DNA from 3 places in the Pseudomonas sp. NyZ201 genome. Region 2 is predicted to be linked to each of the others. Evidence: predicted binding sites of a transcription regulator. Region 2 holds the regulator's gene; each other region holds the start of a gene.
The links. Region 2 encodes sigma-54, which starts transcription at its own class of promoters, with help from an activator protein. Its sites were predicted from a motif close to ANTGGCATNNANNTTGCTNT; they were not measured.

Region 1 (5,053 bases), 770 kb from region 2:
CCTTGGCGCCGCTGGTGACGAACGGGGTGCTGCCGAGCAGGAAGGTCGAGGTGCTGCTGGCCTCGTCGGCGGCGAAGTCGTGGTAGGCCATCAGCCTGACCTGCGGCTCCAGGGTGCCGGCGCCGAGGTTGAAGCTGCCGGCAACACGCACACCGGCGCCCAGCTCGATGGCTTCGTAGCGCTGGTCCTCGACTTTCAATGCGGCCGACGAACCCTTCTCGCGGTAGCCATCGATGTTCACCTGGCTGTAGCGCGCCGCCAGCCGTGGCTCGACCAGCATTTGCGGGTTGATCTTCCAAGTGTAGCCGCCGACCAGGTTCAGGCCGAGCAGGTCGCTGTCGTAGCTGGCCTTGGCCTGGGTGCCGGCGATCCGGCGCTTGCTGTCGTTGTCGTTGACGCCGTAGGTCAGGCTGCCGTCGAGGAAGTAGTTGCCCAGCTCATAGCCGCCGTAGAAGGTGAAGGCGTGGCTGTCGACTTCGGTCTTGTTGCCGCTTTTGCCGTTCACGTCGGTGTTGATGAAGCTGTAGGCCAGGCCCAGGGTTAGTTGGTCGTTCAGCTTGCCGTCGGCACCTACGGCGACACCGCGGCTGTAGGCGTTGTAGCCGGCCACGCCGTCGCGCAGGTCCTGGGTGGCGTCGCTGTAGAGGCTCTGCACCCACACGCCGGCTTCCTTGAAGGCATCGCCCGACGATGCGCCGCGCAGGCTGCTGGTGCGGCTGCCGGTGACGTTGCTGACCAGGTTCTGGCTGGTGGTGGCTGCCTGGGTGGCGCCGCCGTTGGTTTCCGGAGTCAGCTGCTCGGCGATGCGGGCCAGGTCGGCTTCGCTGGTGTTGAGCAGGGTTTGCAGGAAGGGATCGTTGGGGTTCTGCTCGCGGATACGGTTGATCACGCCATCGTTGACCAGGCTGCCGATGGCCTTCTGGCCGTTGGCGGAGCCGCCGTTGCCGACGACGATTTCCTCGACTTGCTCCTGGCCCTTGGCGGTCACGGTGGCGACCAGGGTGTTGTCTTCAAGCGTGTAGCTGTCGATGTTGAGCAGGGCGGAGGAGCTCGTCAGGTTCAGCTTGCCGTTCGGGTCGATATTCTCGCCGCTGGCGTCCAACACCTGGAATTCGCCTGCCTGGATCAGTTTGTACCGGGTGCCGTTGGCAGAGAAGTCGCTGCCTTGGGCGGCCAGCTTGATCTGTGCGTCCTGGCCGAACTGGGCGATGCCGGTGACGCTCAGGACTGCGCTGTCCGGGTTGGTATCGCGGTACAGGTTCAAACCCAGGGCCGAGTTGCTGGCAACGTAGAGGTTGCCTTCCACACTGGTGTGCTTGCCCAGCAGGTTCAACTGCGCAGGCGCTTTGTCGGAAACGCTGCCCACATCCAGCCAGTCGAAATTGGCATCCTTCAGGCGGATGTTGTAGCCGTCTTCATCAGTGTTGGTGCCGGTGAAATCGACATTGCCGGTGACGTAGATGTCGGCGAGGTCGATCAGGTTGCCGGTGACCTGGCTGCCGTCTTGCAGTTCGAGGTACACGTCGTTGCCGAAAACGAAGCGTGAGGCGCTGGCGTCCACCGCCTCCTCGCCGGCAATCAGTTTGCCGCTGTTGACGATGCGCAGCGGCGAGTATTGGCGAGCTTCGCTGTCGATGTCATAGGCATTGACATAAATGGCCGAATCCTGGGCCTGGATGGTGCCGGTATTGACGATGTGAGGGCCATCGCTGGTGAAACTGGCCGCTTCGATGCGGATGCCGGTAGCGTCCTCGCCGTTGGCAATGATAATGCCGTGGTTTTCGATGCCGCCCAGGTCGGTACGGTCATAGAGCGGGCCATTGAAACCGCCGGCGATTTCCAGGCCGACAGCATCTTCTCCGGTGGCTTCGATCCGGCCCTGGTTGATGACCTTGCCGAAGATCCGTCCGCCGGTGAGGTAGATGCCAGTGGCGTCCTCGCCGCTGACGATGATCCTGCCGCTGGCAGCATTGACCAGGTCACCCACGATGTAGGTGGAGCCGCTGACATCGATACCGGTGGCAATATCGACCGCGTCGCCGTCTTGCAGCGGTTCGCCCTTGGCTGACAGCAAGCCTTCGTTGATGACGCTGCCGCCGATGACCGCCGGGTCGATGCGCAAGGCATTGGCGCCGCCGCCGACCGCGCTGATGCTGCCCTTGTGGATCAGGTTGCCGTCGATACGGTTGTTGATCCAGGCCGTCGGGGTTTCGTAGGCGTCCATGTCCACGCCGCCGGCGAAGTCGCCGGTGCTGTTGATGGTGGCGTTGAGGATCAGGTCCTGTTGCAGATGGCTGCCATTGAATTCGATCGGGTCGTTTTCGCCGGCGGTGCCGCTGTAGCTCCCGGTAATTTCCAGGGAATCGGCATAGGTCTGGTTTTCGCTCTTGAAACCGCTATTGGTCAGTTGCACGGTCTGGGCGTGGGCCGGCAGGGCAGTGGTGGCCACCGCCAGGGCGAGCAGGGTCTTGCGGAAAAGCATCGAAGCCACGGTTCAGTCCTTAAACGTGTTTGAAATCTCGGTGCGCTCCTTGCACGGCGACTGGCAGATCGGATTGATGGCTAACTGCCATGCAATGGGCGGCGGCATGTTAAAGGACCTGAGGTCAAAATGACATCATTTTGGCGCCGGATTCCCGTGGCCGATTGCCGCTTTTTTCTGCCGCCAGCGGCAGGCAGCGGAAGCCGGTTGCCGCTTTTCTGGCATTGCCGCCTCCGGCAAAACCGCAAAGACCCCGGTTTCATTGGGGTTTCGCCTGTTGGCATGGGACTTGCTCTCTCATCGCCAACGAACCATCCGGTCAACCTTCGAAGGTTTCCCCGACATGAGCATCAGCTTCGACAAAGCGCTCGGTATCCACGAAAAGGCCCTGAGCTTCCGCGCCCAGCGCGCCGAGGTTCTGGCCAACAACATCGCCAACGCCGATACGCCGAACTTCAAGGCGCGCGACATGGACTTCTCCAAGGTGCTCGCCGCCGAAGCCGAGAAGACCCAGAACGGCGGCCATTTCGCCCTGGACCGGACCAACGCCCGGCATATCGAGGCCGAGGGCGTGACCCTCAGCGACGAGTCGCTTCAGTACCGCACGCCGATGCAGCCTTCGATCGACCAGAACACCGTCGATGCCCAGCTCGAGCAATCGAGCTACGCGGAAAACGCCGTGGGTTTCCAGGCCAGCTTCACGCTGCTCAACAGTAAATTCAAAGGGCTGGTTTCGGCCCTGCGCGGAGAGTAAGTCATGTCCCTCGCCAGTGTTTTCAACATCGCCGGTAGCGGCATGAGCGCCCAGACCACCCGTCTGAACACCGTCGCTTCGAACATCGCCAACGCCGAGACCGTCTCGTCGAGCATCGATCAGACCTACCGCGCGCGCCACCCGGTGTTCGCCACTACCTTCCAGCAGGCGCAGAACGGCAACCAGTCGCTGTTCCAGGACCAGGACGCAGCAGGGCAGGGCGTGCAGGTGCTCGGTGTGGTCGAAGACCAGAGCAACCTCGAAGCGCGCTACGAGCCGAACCATCCGGCGGCGAACAAGGACGGCTACGTCTACTACCCGAACGTCAACGTGGTCGAGGAAATGGCCGACATGATCTCGGCCAGCCGTTCATTCCAGACCAACGCCGAGTTGATGAACACGGCCAAGACCATGATGCAGAAAGTACTGACCCTGGGTCAGTGATAAGGGATTACGCCAGTGGCTAGCGTCAACGATACGACAGCAGGGGTGAACCTCAACGACGTCATCAAGGCCTCGGGGACCAAGAGTACCTCGCAGACCGGCGTCGCCTCCGCCACCAACAGCTCCACCGGCGGCCAGACCCTGGGCAAGGATGCGTTCCTGCAGCTCCTGGTCACCCAGATGCAGCACCAGAACCCCCTGGATCCGCAGGACAACAGCGAATTCGTGGCCCAGCTCGCCCAGTTCAGCAGCCTCGAGGGCATTACCTCGCTGAACGAGTCGGTCAATGCGATTTCCGGCAACTACAAATCGTCCCAGGCCCTGCAGGCCTCGTCCCTGGTCGGTCGCTCGGTGATCGCCCAGACCGACAAGGCGGTGGTCGATACCACCAAGAGCCTCAACGGTTCGGTAGTGGTGCCGCAGTCGGTCAGCAGCGTCACCGTCACCATCACCGACAAGGACGGCAACGCCGTGCGCACCCTGCAACTGGGCGAACAGAAGGCCGGCAACGCCTCGTTCGTCTGGGACGGCAAGAACGACAAGGGTGAAGTGGTTTCGCCGGATACCTACTCGTTCAAGGCGACCACCACCGTCGACGGCAAGGCCATGGAGATGTACACCCTGCTCCCGGCCACCGTCAGCAGCGTCACCATCAGCCAGACAGGGGGCGAGATGATGCTCAACCTCGCCGGTCAGGGCAGCGTCGCGCTGTCCAAAGTGCAAACCATCGGTATATAGAGCCGGCTAACGGCACAGGAGTGAAAGATGTCCTTCAATATCGGCCTTAGCGGTCTCTATGCAGCCAGCAAGCAGCTGGACGTTACCGGCAACAACATCGCCAACGTTGCCACCACCGGCTTCAAATCCTCGCGCGCGGAGTTCGAGGACGTGTACTCGGCAAGCAAGCTCGGCGTCGGCAGCAAGACCGTCGGCAACGGCGTGCGCCTGGCGGCGGTGTCCCAGCAGTTCGGCCAGGGTGACGTGAACAACACCGGCAACGTGCTGGACATGGCCATCCAGGGCCAGGGCTACTTCATCCTCAGCGACAACGGCTCGCTCAGCTACACCCGTGCCGGTGCCTTCCAGACCAACAAGGACAACTACGTCGTCACCTCCGATGGCCTGCGCCTGCAGGGTTATGCCGCCGACGAGAACGGCACGATCATCAAGTCCGGCCTGACCGACCTGAAGATCGACACCTCGGCGCTGGCGCCCAAGGCCACCAGCCTGATCGACCAGGGCATCAACCTGAATTCCTCGGCCGACAGCATTCCGCTGGCGCCGACCGGCCCGGCCTTCGTGCCGACCGACGAAACCACCTACAGCAAGAAGTTCTCGACCGAGATCTACGATAGCCAGGGTAACAAGCACAC
Region 2 (5,053 bases):
CTGATCGACGACCTGGACGTCAGCCACCAGCCCATGCACGGTCGCGCCCGCGCCGGCATCGGCTACCTGCCCCAGGAAGCCTCGATCTTCCGCAAGCTGTCGGTGGCCAACAACATCATGGCGATCCTGGAAACCCGCAAGGACCTCGATAGCGACGGCCGGCGCAAGGAGCTGGAAAGCCTGCTGCAGGAATTCCACATCAGCCATATTCGCGACAACCTCGGCATGAGCCTGTCCGGCGGTGAACGCCGCCGGGTGGAAATCGCCCGCGCCCTGGCCACCGCACCGAAGTTCATCCTGCTCGACGAACCCTTCGCCGGGGTGGACCCGATTTCGGTCGGCGACATCAAGCAGATCATCCATCACCTCAAGGCCAAGGGTATCGGTGTACTGATCACCGACCACAACGTCCGCGAGACCCTGGACATCTGCGAAACCGCGTACATCGTCAACGACGGCCAGCTGATCGCCGAGGGCGACGCGCAGACCATCCTCGCCAACCAGTTGGTGAAAGAGGTGTACCTCGGCCACGAGTTCCGGCTGTAGGTCGACATATCGGAGTGACCCGAGCGCTGGCATTGAGCCATTATTCCAGGCTTAATTGTTACAGCGCTCTAGGCAAACGCTACAATTTCAGGCATATAACTTGCTTAAAATTGGCGCCCAGCGCCCGTGTCGTAGATGGCGCATGCGCGCCGGCGAATAAGGTGTAAAGCCCCAGCCATGAAACCATCGCTCGTCCTAAGAATGGGCCAGCAACTGACGATGACCCCGCAGTTGCAACAGGCCATCCGTCTGCTCCAGCTCTCAACGCTGGACCTGCAGCAGGAAATCCAGGAAGCCCTGGAGTCCAATCCGATGCTCGAACGCCAGGAAGACGGCGACGACTTCGACAACAGCGACCCCATGGCCGACAACGCCGAGAGCAAGCCCGTCGCGGAGTCTCAGGAGAGCAGCTTCGAACAGTCCGCATCCACTGCGGAGAACCTCGAAGAAGGCGAATGGAACGAGCGCATCCCCAACGAACTGCCTGTCGATACCGCCTGGGAAGACATCTACCAGACCAGTGCCAGCAGCCTGCCCAGCAACGATGACGACGAGTGGGACTTCACTACCCGCACCTCGGCCGGCGAAAGCCTGCAAAGCCACCTGCTCTGGCAGCTCAACCTGGCACCGATGTCGGACACCGACCGCCTGATCGCCGTCACCCTGATCGACTGCATCAACAACCAGGGCTACCTCGACGAGACCCTGGAGGAAATCTGCGACTCCTTCGACCCTGAGCTGGATATCGAGCTGGACGAAGTCGAAGCCGTCCTGCACCGCATCCAGCAGTTCGAGCCTGCGGGCATCGGTGCGCGCAACCTGGGCGAGTGCCTGTTGCTGCAACTGCGCCAGCTGCCCGCCAGCACGCCGTGGATGAACGAAGCCCAGCGCCTGGTCAGCGACTACATTGACCTGCTCGGCAGCCGCGACTACAGCCAGCTCATGCGCCGCATGAAGCTCAAGGAAGACGAGCTGCGCCAGGTCATCGAGCTGGTGCAGAGCCTGAATCCGCGCCCCGGCTCGCAGATCGAGTCCAGCGAGCCGGAATACGTGGTGCCCGATGTCATCGTGCGCAAGGACAACGAACGCTGGCTGGTCGAACTGAACCAGGAAGCGGTGCCGCGCCTGCGGGTCAACCCGCAATATGCCGGCTTCGTCCGCCGCGCAGACACCAGCGCCGACAACACCTTCATGCGCAACCAGTTGCAGGAGGCGCGCTGGTTCATCAAGAGCCTGCAGAGCCGCAACGAGACCCTGATGAAGGTAGCGACCCAGATCGTCGAGCATCAGCGCGGCTTCCTCGACCATGGCGACGAGGCCATGAAGCCGCTGGTGCTGCATGACATCGCCGAGGCGGTGGGCATGCACGAGTCGACCATTTCCCGCGTCACCACGCAGAAATACATGCACACCCCTCGCGGCATCTACGAGCTGAAGTACTTCTTCTCCAGCCACGTCAGTACCTCCGAAGGGGGTGAATGCTCCTCCACCGCCATCCGCGCGATCATCAAGAAACTGGTTGCTGCGGAAAATCAGAAAAAGCCATTGAGTGACAGCAAGATCGCTGGTTTACTGGAGGCACAAGGCATCCAGGTAGCCCGTCGCACCGTCGCCAAGTACCGCGAATCCCTTGGCATTGCGCCATCGAGCGAACGCAAGCGATTGATGTGACATTCCCTGAGATGTGCCATCGCAATTCAGTGGCAGGCGCAACACCTGCCTCTTTATGCACGGCAATAAAGGAGAAGCAGTATGCAAGTCAACATCAGTGGACAACATGTAGAAGTTACTCCACCGCTTCGTGACTATGTCGAGCAGAAGCTCAAGCGCCTGGAGGGTCATTACGACCGCATCACCAACGTTCAGGTCATCATGAAGGTCGAGAAAATCCAGCAGAAAGTGGAAGCGACCTTGCAGATCCCTGGTGGCGAGGTGGTAGCGAACGCAGAGCACGAAGACATGTATGCCGCAATCGACCTCCTGACCGACAAGCTCGACCGCCAACTGAAAAAACACAAGGAAAAACAGCAAAGCCTGCTGCAAGGCGCAGCGGCCCGCTGATCCCACTCATCCATGATCCGACTTGAATCCATCCTGACCCCCGGCCGTTCCCTGGTGAACGTGCCGGGAGGCAGTAAAAAGCGCGTACTTGAACAGATCGCCAACCTGATCGGGACGGACGTTCCCGGACTGGACCGACAGGAAGTGTTCGAAAGCCTGATTGCCCGCGAGAAACTGGGCTCCACGGGCTTCGGCAACGGGATCGCGATTCCTCACTGCCGGCTCAAGGGCTGCGCCAGTCCGGTCAGTGCCTTGCTGCACCTGGATGCCCCCATCGATTTCGACGCCATCGACGGCGCCCCGGTAGACCTGCTGTTCGTCCTGCTGGTCCCGGAAGCCGCCACCGATGCGCACCTGGAGCTGCTGCGCCAGATTGCCAGCATGCTTGATCGCAAGGAAATTCGTGACAGGCTGCGCGCCGCCGACAGCAGCACCGCCCTGTACCAGGTTGTCCTGGACGGGCAGAACGAGTCCTGAGCATGCGCCTGGTCATCGTCAGCGGCCGTTCCGGATCGGGCAAGAGCACCGCCCTCGATGTCCTGGAAGACAACGGCTTCTACTGCATCGACAACCTCCCCGCCGGCCTGCTGCCGCAGTTGGCGGAAAGCGCGCTGATCAACACCGAATTGCTGCAGCCGCGGGTTGCGGTATCGATCGATGCTCGCAACCTGCCCAGCCACCTTACACGCTTCCCCGAATTGCTGGAGGAAGCGAGATCCAGGCATATCCAATGTGATGTGCTTTACCTGGACGCCGATGAAGACACCCTGCTCAAGCGCTTCTCCGAAACCCGGCGGCGTCATCCGCTGACCAACCAGGACCGTTCGCTCGCCGAAGCGATACGGGTCGAAAGCGAACTGCTGGGCCCCATCGCCGACCTGGCGGACCTGAAGATCGATACCACCAACCTGAACCTCTATCAGTTGCGTGACTCGATCAAATTGCGCCTGTTGAACCAGCCCGAGCCCGGTACCGCCTTCCTGATCGAGTCCTTCGGATTCAAACGCGGCATGCCGGTGGATGCCGATGTGGTGTTCGACGTGCGCTGCCTGCCGAACCCGTACTGGAAACCGGAACTGCGCGAGCACTCCGGCCAGGACCAGCCCGTCATCGATTACCTCGCGGCACAACCGGATGTGGAAGAGATGTTCCAGGACATATCGTCCTACCTGCTGAAATGGTTGCCACGCTTCGCCGCCAGCAACCGCGCCTACGTCACCGTTGCCATCGGCTGCACCGGCGGTCACCATCGCTCGGTCTACCTGACCGAACGCCTGGGCCAGTTGCTGCAACCCATATTGAAGAACGTCCAGGTCCGCCACCGCGACCTCTAGTCCACAGGATCCCACCCGCGATGCCCGCCATTGAAATCGAGATCATCAACAAGCTGGGGCTGCATGCCCGTGCTGCCGCCAAATTCGTCGGCGTGGCCGGCAAGTTTCCCTGCACGGTCAAGGTTGGGCGCGCGCCGGACAAGCTGGTGGACGGCAAGAGCATCATGGCGGTGATGATGCTGGCGGCGGGCAAGGGCACCACGGTGCACCTGTCTGCGGAAGGTGAGCAAGACAATGAAGCGATCCAGGCGCTGGTGGAATTGATCAACAATCGCTTTGATGAAGGCGAGTGAAGTCGCCACCCAGCCCCGAATGAAAAAGCCCGCCATTTGGCGGGCTTTTTCATTCGGGGCTGATGGTTTTGGGACTGCTCGCAGTCCATCGCAGGCAAGCCAGCTCCTGCAGGGCATTCAAAAGCACGACGCGGACACTGTGGGAGCTGGCTTGCCAGCGATTGGCCAGATCTGACAACAGTGCTGTAATTGCCGGCCTTATCGCAGCCTTTATCAAGACAGCGCGGTATCCATCACCATCATCAGGCAGAACCCGACGCACAGCCCCAGGCTGGCCAACCGGTGATGCCCGTTGGCCCGCGATTCGGGAATGATTTCCTGGGTGACCACCAGCAACATCGCCCCGGCCGCAAAGGCCAGCCCGAGCGGCAACAGCAGCTCGGCCACATTGACCAACCAGGCACACACCAATGCCGCCGCAGGCTCCACCAGTCCGGACGCCGCGCCGATCAGGAACGCCTTGAAGCGCGCCATCCCGGCGCCGGCCAGCACCAGCGCGATCACCAACCCTTCCGGTACGTCCTGCAAGGCGATGCCCATCGCCAGGCTGTCCGCGTCCGGCATGCCACCGCCGGCAGACACACCGATGGCCATGCCTTCCGGAATGTTGTGGGCAATGATGGCGATGACGAAGATCCAGATCCGCGCCGGTATCACCGGCTGGGTGCCGCAAGCCACCAGCGCCTCGGGCGAAGCGCTGGAGACCTGGCGATCCACCAGGTACAGGCACAACGCGCCGGACAACAGGCCGAAGCTGACCAGACCACCCGCGCCCCACTTGCCGAAGCCCACCGCCTGGGCGGCATCCAGCCCCGGGAT
Region 3 (5,053 bases), 710 kb from region 2:
GCGGCGCTTGCCGTCGGTGTCGATGGCGACGACCGGGGTGTTCGGCTTGACGCGGCCACGGGCGATACGGCCAACGCCGATAACACCGAGGAAGCTGTTGTAGTCCAGAGCGGAGATCTGCATCTGGAACGGACCGTCACGGTCAACGGCAGGCGCTGGTACGTTGTCGACGATCGACTGGTACAGCGGGGTCATGTCTTCGGCCATTTCGGTGTGGTCCAGACCGGCGATGCCGTTCAGGGCCGAGGCGTAGACGACCTTGAAGTCCAGCTGTTCGTCGGTGGCACCGAGGTTGTCGAACAGGTCGAAGATCTGGTCCAGGACCCAGTCAGGACGCGCGCCCGGACGGTCGACCTTGTTGATCACGACGATCGGCTTCAGACCGGCTTCGAACGCCTTCTTGGTCACGAAGCGGGTTTGCGGCATAGGGCCGTCCTGGGCGTCGACCAGCAGCAGCACGGAGTCGACCATCGACATGACGCGCTCTACTTCACCACCGAAGTCGGCGTGGCCGGGGGTGTCGACGATGTTGATGTGGTAGCCATTCCAGTTGATGGCGGTGTTCTTCGCCAGAATGGTAATACCGCGCTCTTTTTCCTGGTCGTTGGAGTCCATGACGCGCTCGTCGTTGAGCTCGTTACGCTCCAGGGTGCCGGATTGGCGCAGGAGTTTGTCGACCAGGGTGGTTTTACCATGGTCAACGTGGGCGATGATGGCGATGTTGCGCAGATTCTCAATCACTGTGTGTATCTCGATCTCAGGTATTCGGTGCCGCCGCCAGGGCAGCGGGTTTCAGTAAACGGAGCAGGAAATCCGGTCGGGAGGACGATGGCGGGAACGGTCGCCATCGTGCTTCCTAGGCGGGGCGATAAACGCGCACATTGGCGTGTCCCTCACTGAGCAGGTGATGAGCATGCAGCCGGCTCATGACACCTTTATCGCAATAGAGCAAATATTGGCGGTTGCCATCCAGGTGCTTGAAGCGGCTGTTCAGGGCATAGAACGGCACGGCCTGGACTTCGATGCCGTCGAGCTGCAGGGGCTCGTCTTCCTGGGCATCGGGGTGGCGGATATCGATGACGATCTGGCCCGGCAAGGCTTCGGCAAGCTCTTCGACCTGCACGTCCTGGCCCAGTTCATCGATCACGTTGTCGATGGAGATGTAGCGGGCACGCTCCAGGGCGCGCTCCAGCACCTGCATGTCGAACTGCTTCTCTTCGTGATCGACGCGATGGCGCTTGGCGCAGGTGGTCGGGTTCACCGAGATGACACCGCAATATTCCGGCATATGCTTGGCGAACTCGGCGGTACCGATCTGGTAGGCCTGGTCGATGATGTCCTGCTTGTGACTGGCCAGCAGCGGACGCAGCACCAGCTTGTCGGTGGCCGAGTCGATCACCGCGAGGTTCGGCAGGGTCTGGCTGGACACCTGGGAAATCGCCTCGCCGGTCACCAGCGCATCGATCTCCAGGCGGTCGGCAACGCGGGCGGCAGCGCGCAGCATCATGCGCTTGAGGGTCACGCCCATATAGCTGTTGTCGACCTTGCCGAGGATCTCGCCGACCACTTCCTCGAACGGCACGCTGACGAACAGCACGCGCTGGCTGCTGCCGTATTTCTTCCACAGGTAGTGGGCGACTTCCATCACCCCCAGCTCGTGGGCACGGCCACCCAGGTTGAAGAAGCAGAAGTGCGTCATCAGGCCGCGGCGCATCATCTGGAAGGCCGCGACGGTAGAGTCGAACCCGCCGGACATCAGTACCAGGGTCTGCTCCAGCGCGCCCAGCGGGTAGCCGCCGATACCCTTGTGCTGGTTGTGGATCACGTAGAGGCGTTTGTCGCGGATCTCGATGCGCACTTCCACTTCGGGATTGCGCAGGTCGATACCGGCAGCACCGCACTGCTGGCGCAACTGGCTGCCCACGTAGCGATCGACGTCCATCGAGGTGAAATCGTGGTGGCCGCCGCGCTTGCAGCGCACGGCGAAGCGCTTGCCGGCCAGCAGGTGGCCGAAGTGGGTCTTGCACTTGGCGACGATATCGTCGAAGTCGCCCAGCGGGTATTCGTCCACCTGGAGGAAATGCGCGATGCCCGGCATGCAGGTCAGGCGCTCGGTGATCTCGCGCAGCACTTTCTCGTCCTCGACGCGGGTAACCACTTCGAGGTTGTCCCAGACACCATCGACCTTGACCTCGGGGTCGAGCTCACGCAGCACGGCGCGGATATTGCGGCCGAGCTGACGGATGAACCGCTTGCGCACCGGGCGGCTCTTGATGGTGATTTCTGGAAAGACTTTGACGATCAGTTTCATGGAAAACAGCGCGCGAGCGGCCAGCCGAAAAAGGGGGGCGCGGATTATAGCGGAAATTGCTCAAGGTTTGACCAACTTTTGTCCGACCACCTTAATGCGCACCAAATTGGTTCATTTTCCCAAATTACCGCATCTAAAGAGTGCAGAAAAAATCGACATTTCCTACAGAAACGGCTTAAACGCGAGAAAAGGGGGCATAAATCCCGTTTTCGGGCACTGGCATGCAATTTGCTCCCTTGTGAGGCAGGTTGCCTTGGTCGAGTATTCCGGCCCGGCATCACCCAAATTCAAGGGCTGCACAGGCAAGCTCTACCCCACCCGGAGGACACCATGTCGAAGTCGGTTCAACTCATCAAAGATCATGACGTTAAATGGATTGATCTGCGCTTCACTGACACCCGCGGCACCCAGCACCACGTCACCATGCCAGCCCGTGACGCGCTGGAAGACGACTTCTTCGAAGTCGGCAAGATGTTCGACGGTTCCTCCATCGCTGGCTGGAAAGGCATCGAAGCCTCCGACATGATCCTGATGCCGGTCGACGAAACCGCCGTCCTGGACCCGTTCACCGAAGAGCCGACCCTGATCCTGGTCTGCGACATCATCGAACCTTCGAGCATGCAAGGCTACGATCGCGACCCACGTGCGATCGCCAAGCGCGCCGAAGAGTACCTGAAGAGCACCGGCATCGGTGACACCGCCTTCGCAGGTCCGGAGCCTGAGTTCTTCATCTTCGACGAAGTGAAGTTCAAGTCCGACATCTCCGGCTCGATGTTCAAGATCTTCTCCGAGCAGGGCTCCTGGATGTCCGACCAGGACGTCGAAGGCGGCAACAAGGGCCACCGTCCAGGCGTCAAGGGCGGCTACTTCCCTGTTCCACCGTTCGACCACGACCACGAAATCCGTACCGCCATGTGCAACGCACTGGAAGAGATGGGCCAGACCGTCGAAGTCCACCACCACGAAGTGGCGACTGCCGGCCAGAACGAAATCGGCGTCAAGTTCAACACCCTGGTGAAGAAGGCCGACGAAGTCCAGACCCTGAAGTACGTCGTGCACAACGTTGCCGATGCCTACGGCCGCACCGCGACCTTCATGCCGAAGCCGCTGTACGGTGACAACGGCTCGGGCATGCACGTGCACATGTCGATCTGGAAAGAAGGCAAGAACACCTTCTCCGGCGAAGGCTATGCCGGCCTGTCCGACACCGCCCTGTACTTCATCGGCGGCATCATCAAGCACGGCAAGGCGCTGAACGGCTTCACCAACCCTTCGACCAACTCCTACAAGCGTCTGGTCCCAGGCTTCGAAGCACCGGTCATGCTGGCCTACTCGGCTCGCAACCGTTCCGCCTCGATCCGCATTCCTTACGTCGGCAGCCCGAAAGCCCGCCGTATCGAAGCCCGCTTCCCGGATCCGGCTGCCAACCCGTACCTGGCCTTCGCTGCCCTGCTGATGGCCGGCCTGGACGGCATCCAGAACAAGATCCACCCAGGCGACGCAGCGGACAAGAACCTGTACGACCTGCCACCAGAAGAAGCCAAGGAAATCCCGCAAGTCTGCGGCAGCCTGAAAGAGGCCCTGGAAGAACTGGACAAAGGCCGTGCGTTCCTGACCAAGGGCGGCGTGTTCTCCGACGACTTCATCGATGCCTACATCGCTCTGAAATCCGAGGAAGAAATCAAGGTCCGTACCTTCGTACACCCGCTGGAATACGACCTGTACTACAGCTGCTAATCCAGTGACGCACGCGCAAGCGGCGTAAGTACGTGAAAGGCCTCCTTCGGGAGGCCTTTTTCTTACAGGCTTCAGCTCCAGAGCTGATAGTCCAGCGTTTCCCTCTCCACCATGCTGGTCCGCTCCCACTCAGCGAGACCCTGCCATGATCAAACGTCTCTTCCTTGTCGGTTCACTGGCCCTGATCGGCGCCTGCTCCAGTGCTCCCGCCACCAAGCCCGTCGATGCACAGCTCCTGCTGCGCACCACCACCGCCTGGGACGGCTCGCCCTATACCGACTACCCCGCAGGCAGCCCCGAACTCAGCCTGCTGAAGATCCGTATCGCTCCCGACACCTCCCTGGACTGGCATAGCCATCCTGCACCCAATGCTGGCTACCTGCTGGCGGGCGAATTGCGCGTCGAAACCCGTGACGGTCGCGAAAGGCGCCTGCGCGCTGGCGAGGCCCTCGCGGAAGTTACCGGCGTAGTCCACCGCGGCCACGCCGGCAGCCGCGGCGCAGAGCTGGTCGTTTTCTATGCGGGCAGCCCGGGCCTGCCTCTTTCCGAGATCGCGGCGGAAGAGGAGCAGGCATTACCTGCACGTTGATCCCAGGCCAGCAACAAGCTTCAAGCAACAAGAAAAAGCAGTCGGCAGCGCAGCTTTTTCTTGCGACTTGCAGCTCGAAACTTGCAACTAAAGAAAAGGCCTCCCGCGGGAGGCCTTTTTTCGTACAAGCATCGGCGCTTCCACTGATGTGCAGTCTCTTCCCCCTCGCCCATGCTGGCCCGCTCACTCAAGCGAGGCTGCCCTATGCGATTTATCCTGTTACTCCCCCTTGTCGCCCTGATCGGATACAGCGCCCCATCAGTCGCTGGCGAACTGCTCTTTGACGACCTGACCCTCCACGAGGTCGCGCCTCCAGTCGACATACCACCGGAAGTGACCAGACTTATGCGCGTGATTGAGCAGCGAAACGACACCGCTCGCTTGGTGGCGATTTACAAATCGAAGGCTCGCTTGCC

Region 1: the regulator sigma-54 is predicted to act here: its motif matches at 2,759-2,778, upstream of flgB (flagellar basal body rod protein FlgB).
Region 3: the regulator sigma-54 is predicted to act here: its motif matches at 2,527-2,546, upstream of glnA (type I glutamate--ammonia ligase).

What each region holds. Positions count from the first base shown of each region.
Region 1 is NZ_CP187557.1:4,499,310-4,504,362, reverse strand. It holds gene ACPFMA_RS19980 (autotransporter outer membrane beta-barrel domain-containing protein) at 1-2,482, opposite strand, end outside; gene flgB (flagellar basal body rod protein FlgB) at 2,826-3,236, shown strand; gene flgC (flagellar basal body rod protein FlgC) at 3,240-3,680, shown strand; gene flgD (flagellar hook assembly protein FlgD) at 3,696-4,418, shown strand; gene flgE (flagellar hook protein FlgE) at 4,446-5,053, shown strand, end outside.
Region 2 is NZ_CP187557.1:5,268,347-5,273,399, forward strand. It holds gene lptB (LPS export ABC transporter ATP-binding protein) at 1-546, shown strand, start outside; gene ACPFMA_RS23655 (RNA polymerase factor sigma-54) at 724-2,217, shown strand; gene hpf (ribosome hibernation-promoting factor, HPF/YfiA family) at 2,299-2,607, shown strand; gene ptsN (PTS IIA-like nitrogen regulatory protein PtsN) at 2,620-3,084, shown strand; gene rapZ (RNase adapter RapZ) at 3,087-3,941, shown strand; gene ACPFMA_RS23675 (HPr family phosphocarrier protein) at 3,962-4,234, shown strand; gene ACPFMA_RS23680 (ZIP family metal transporter) at 4,448-5,053, opposite strand, start outside.
Region 3 is NZ_CP187557.1:5,982,023-5,987,075, forward strand. It holds gene typA (translational GTPase TypA) at 1-741, opposite strand, end outside; gene thiI (tRNA uracil 4-sulfurtransferase ThiI) at 857-2,311, opposite strand; gene glnA (type I glutamate--ammonia ligase) at 2,642-4,048, shown strand; gene ACPFMA_RS26900 (cupin domain-containing protein) at 4,194-4,637, shown strand; gene aroQ (gamma subclass chorismate mutase AroQ) at 4,842-5,053, shown strand, end outside.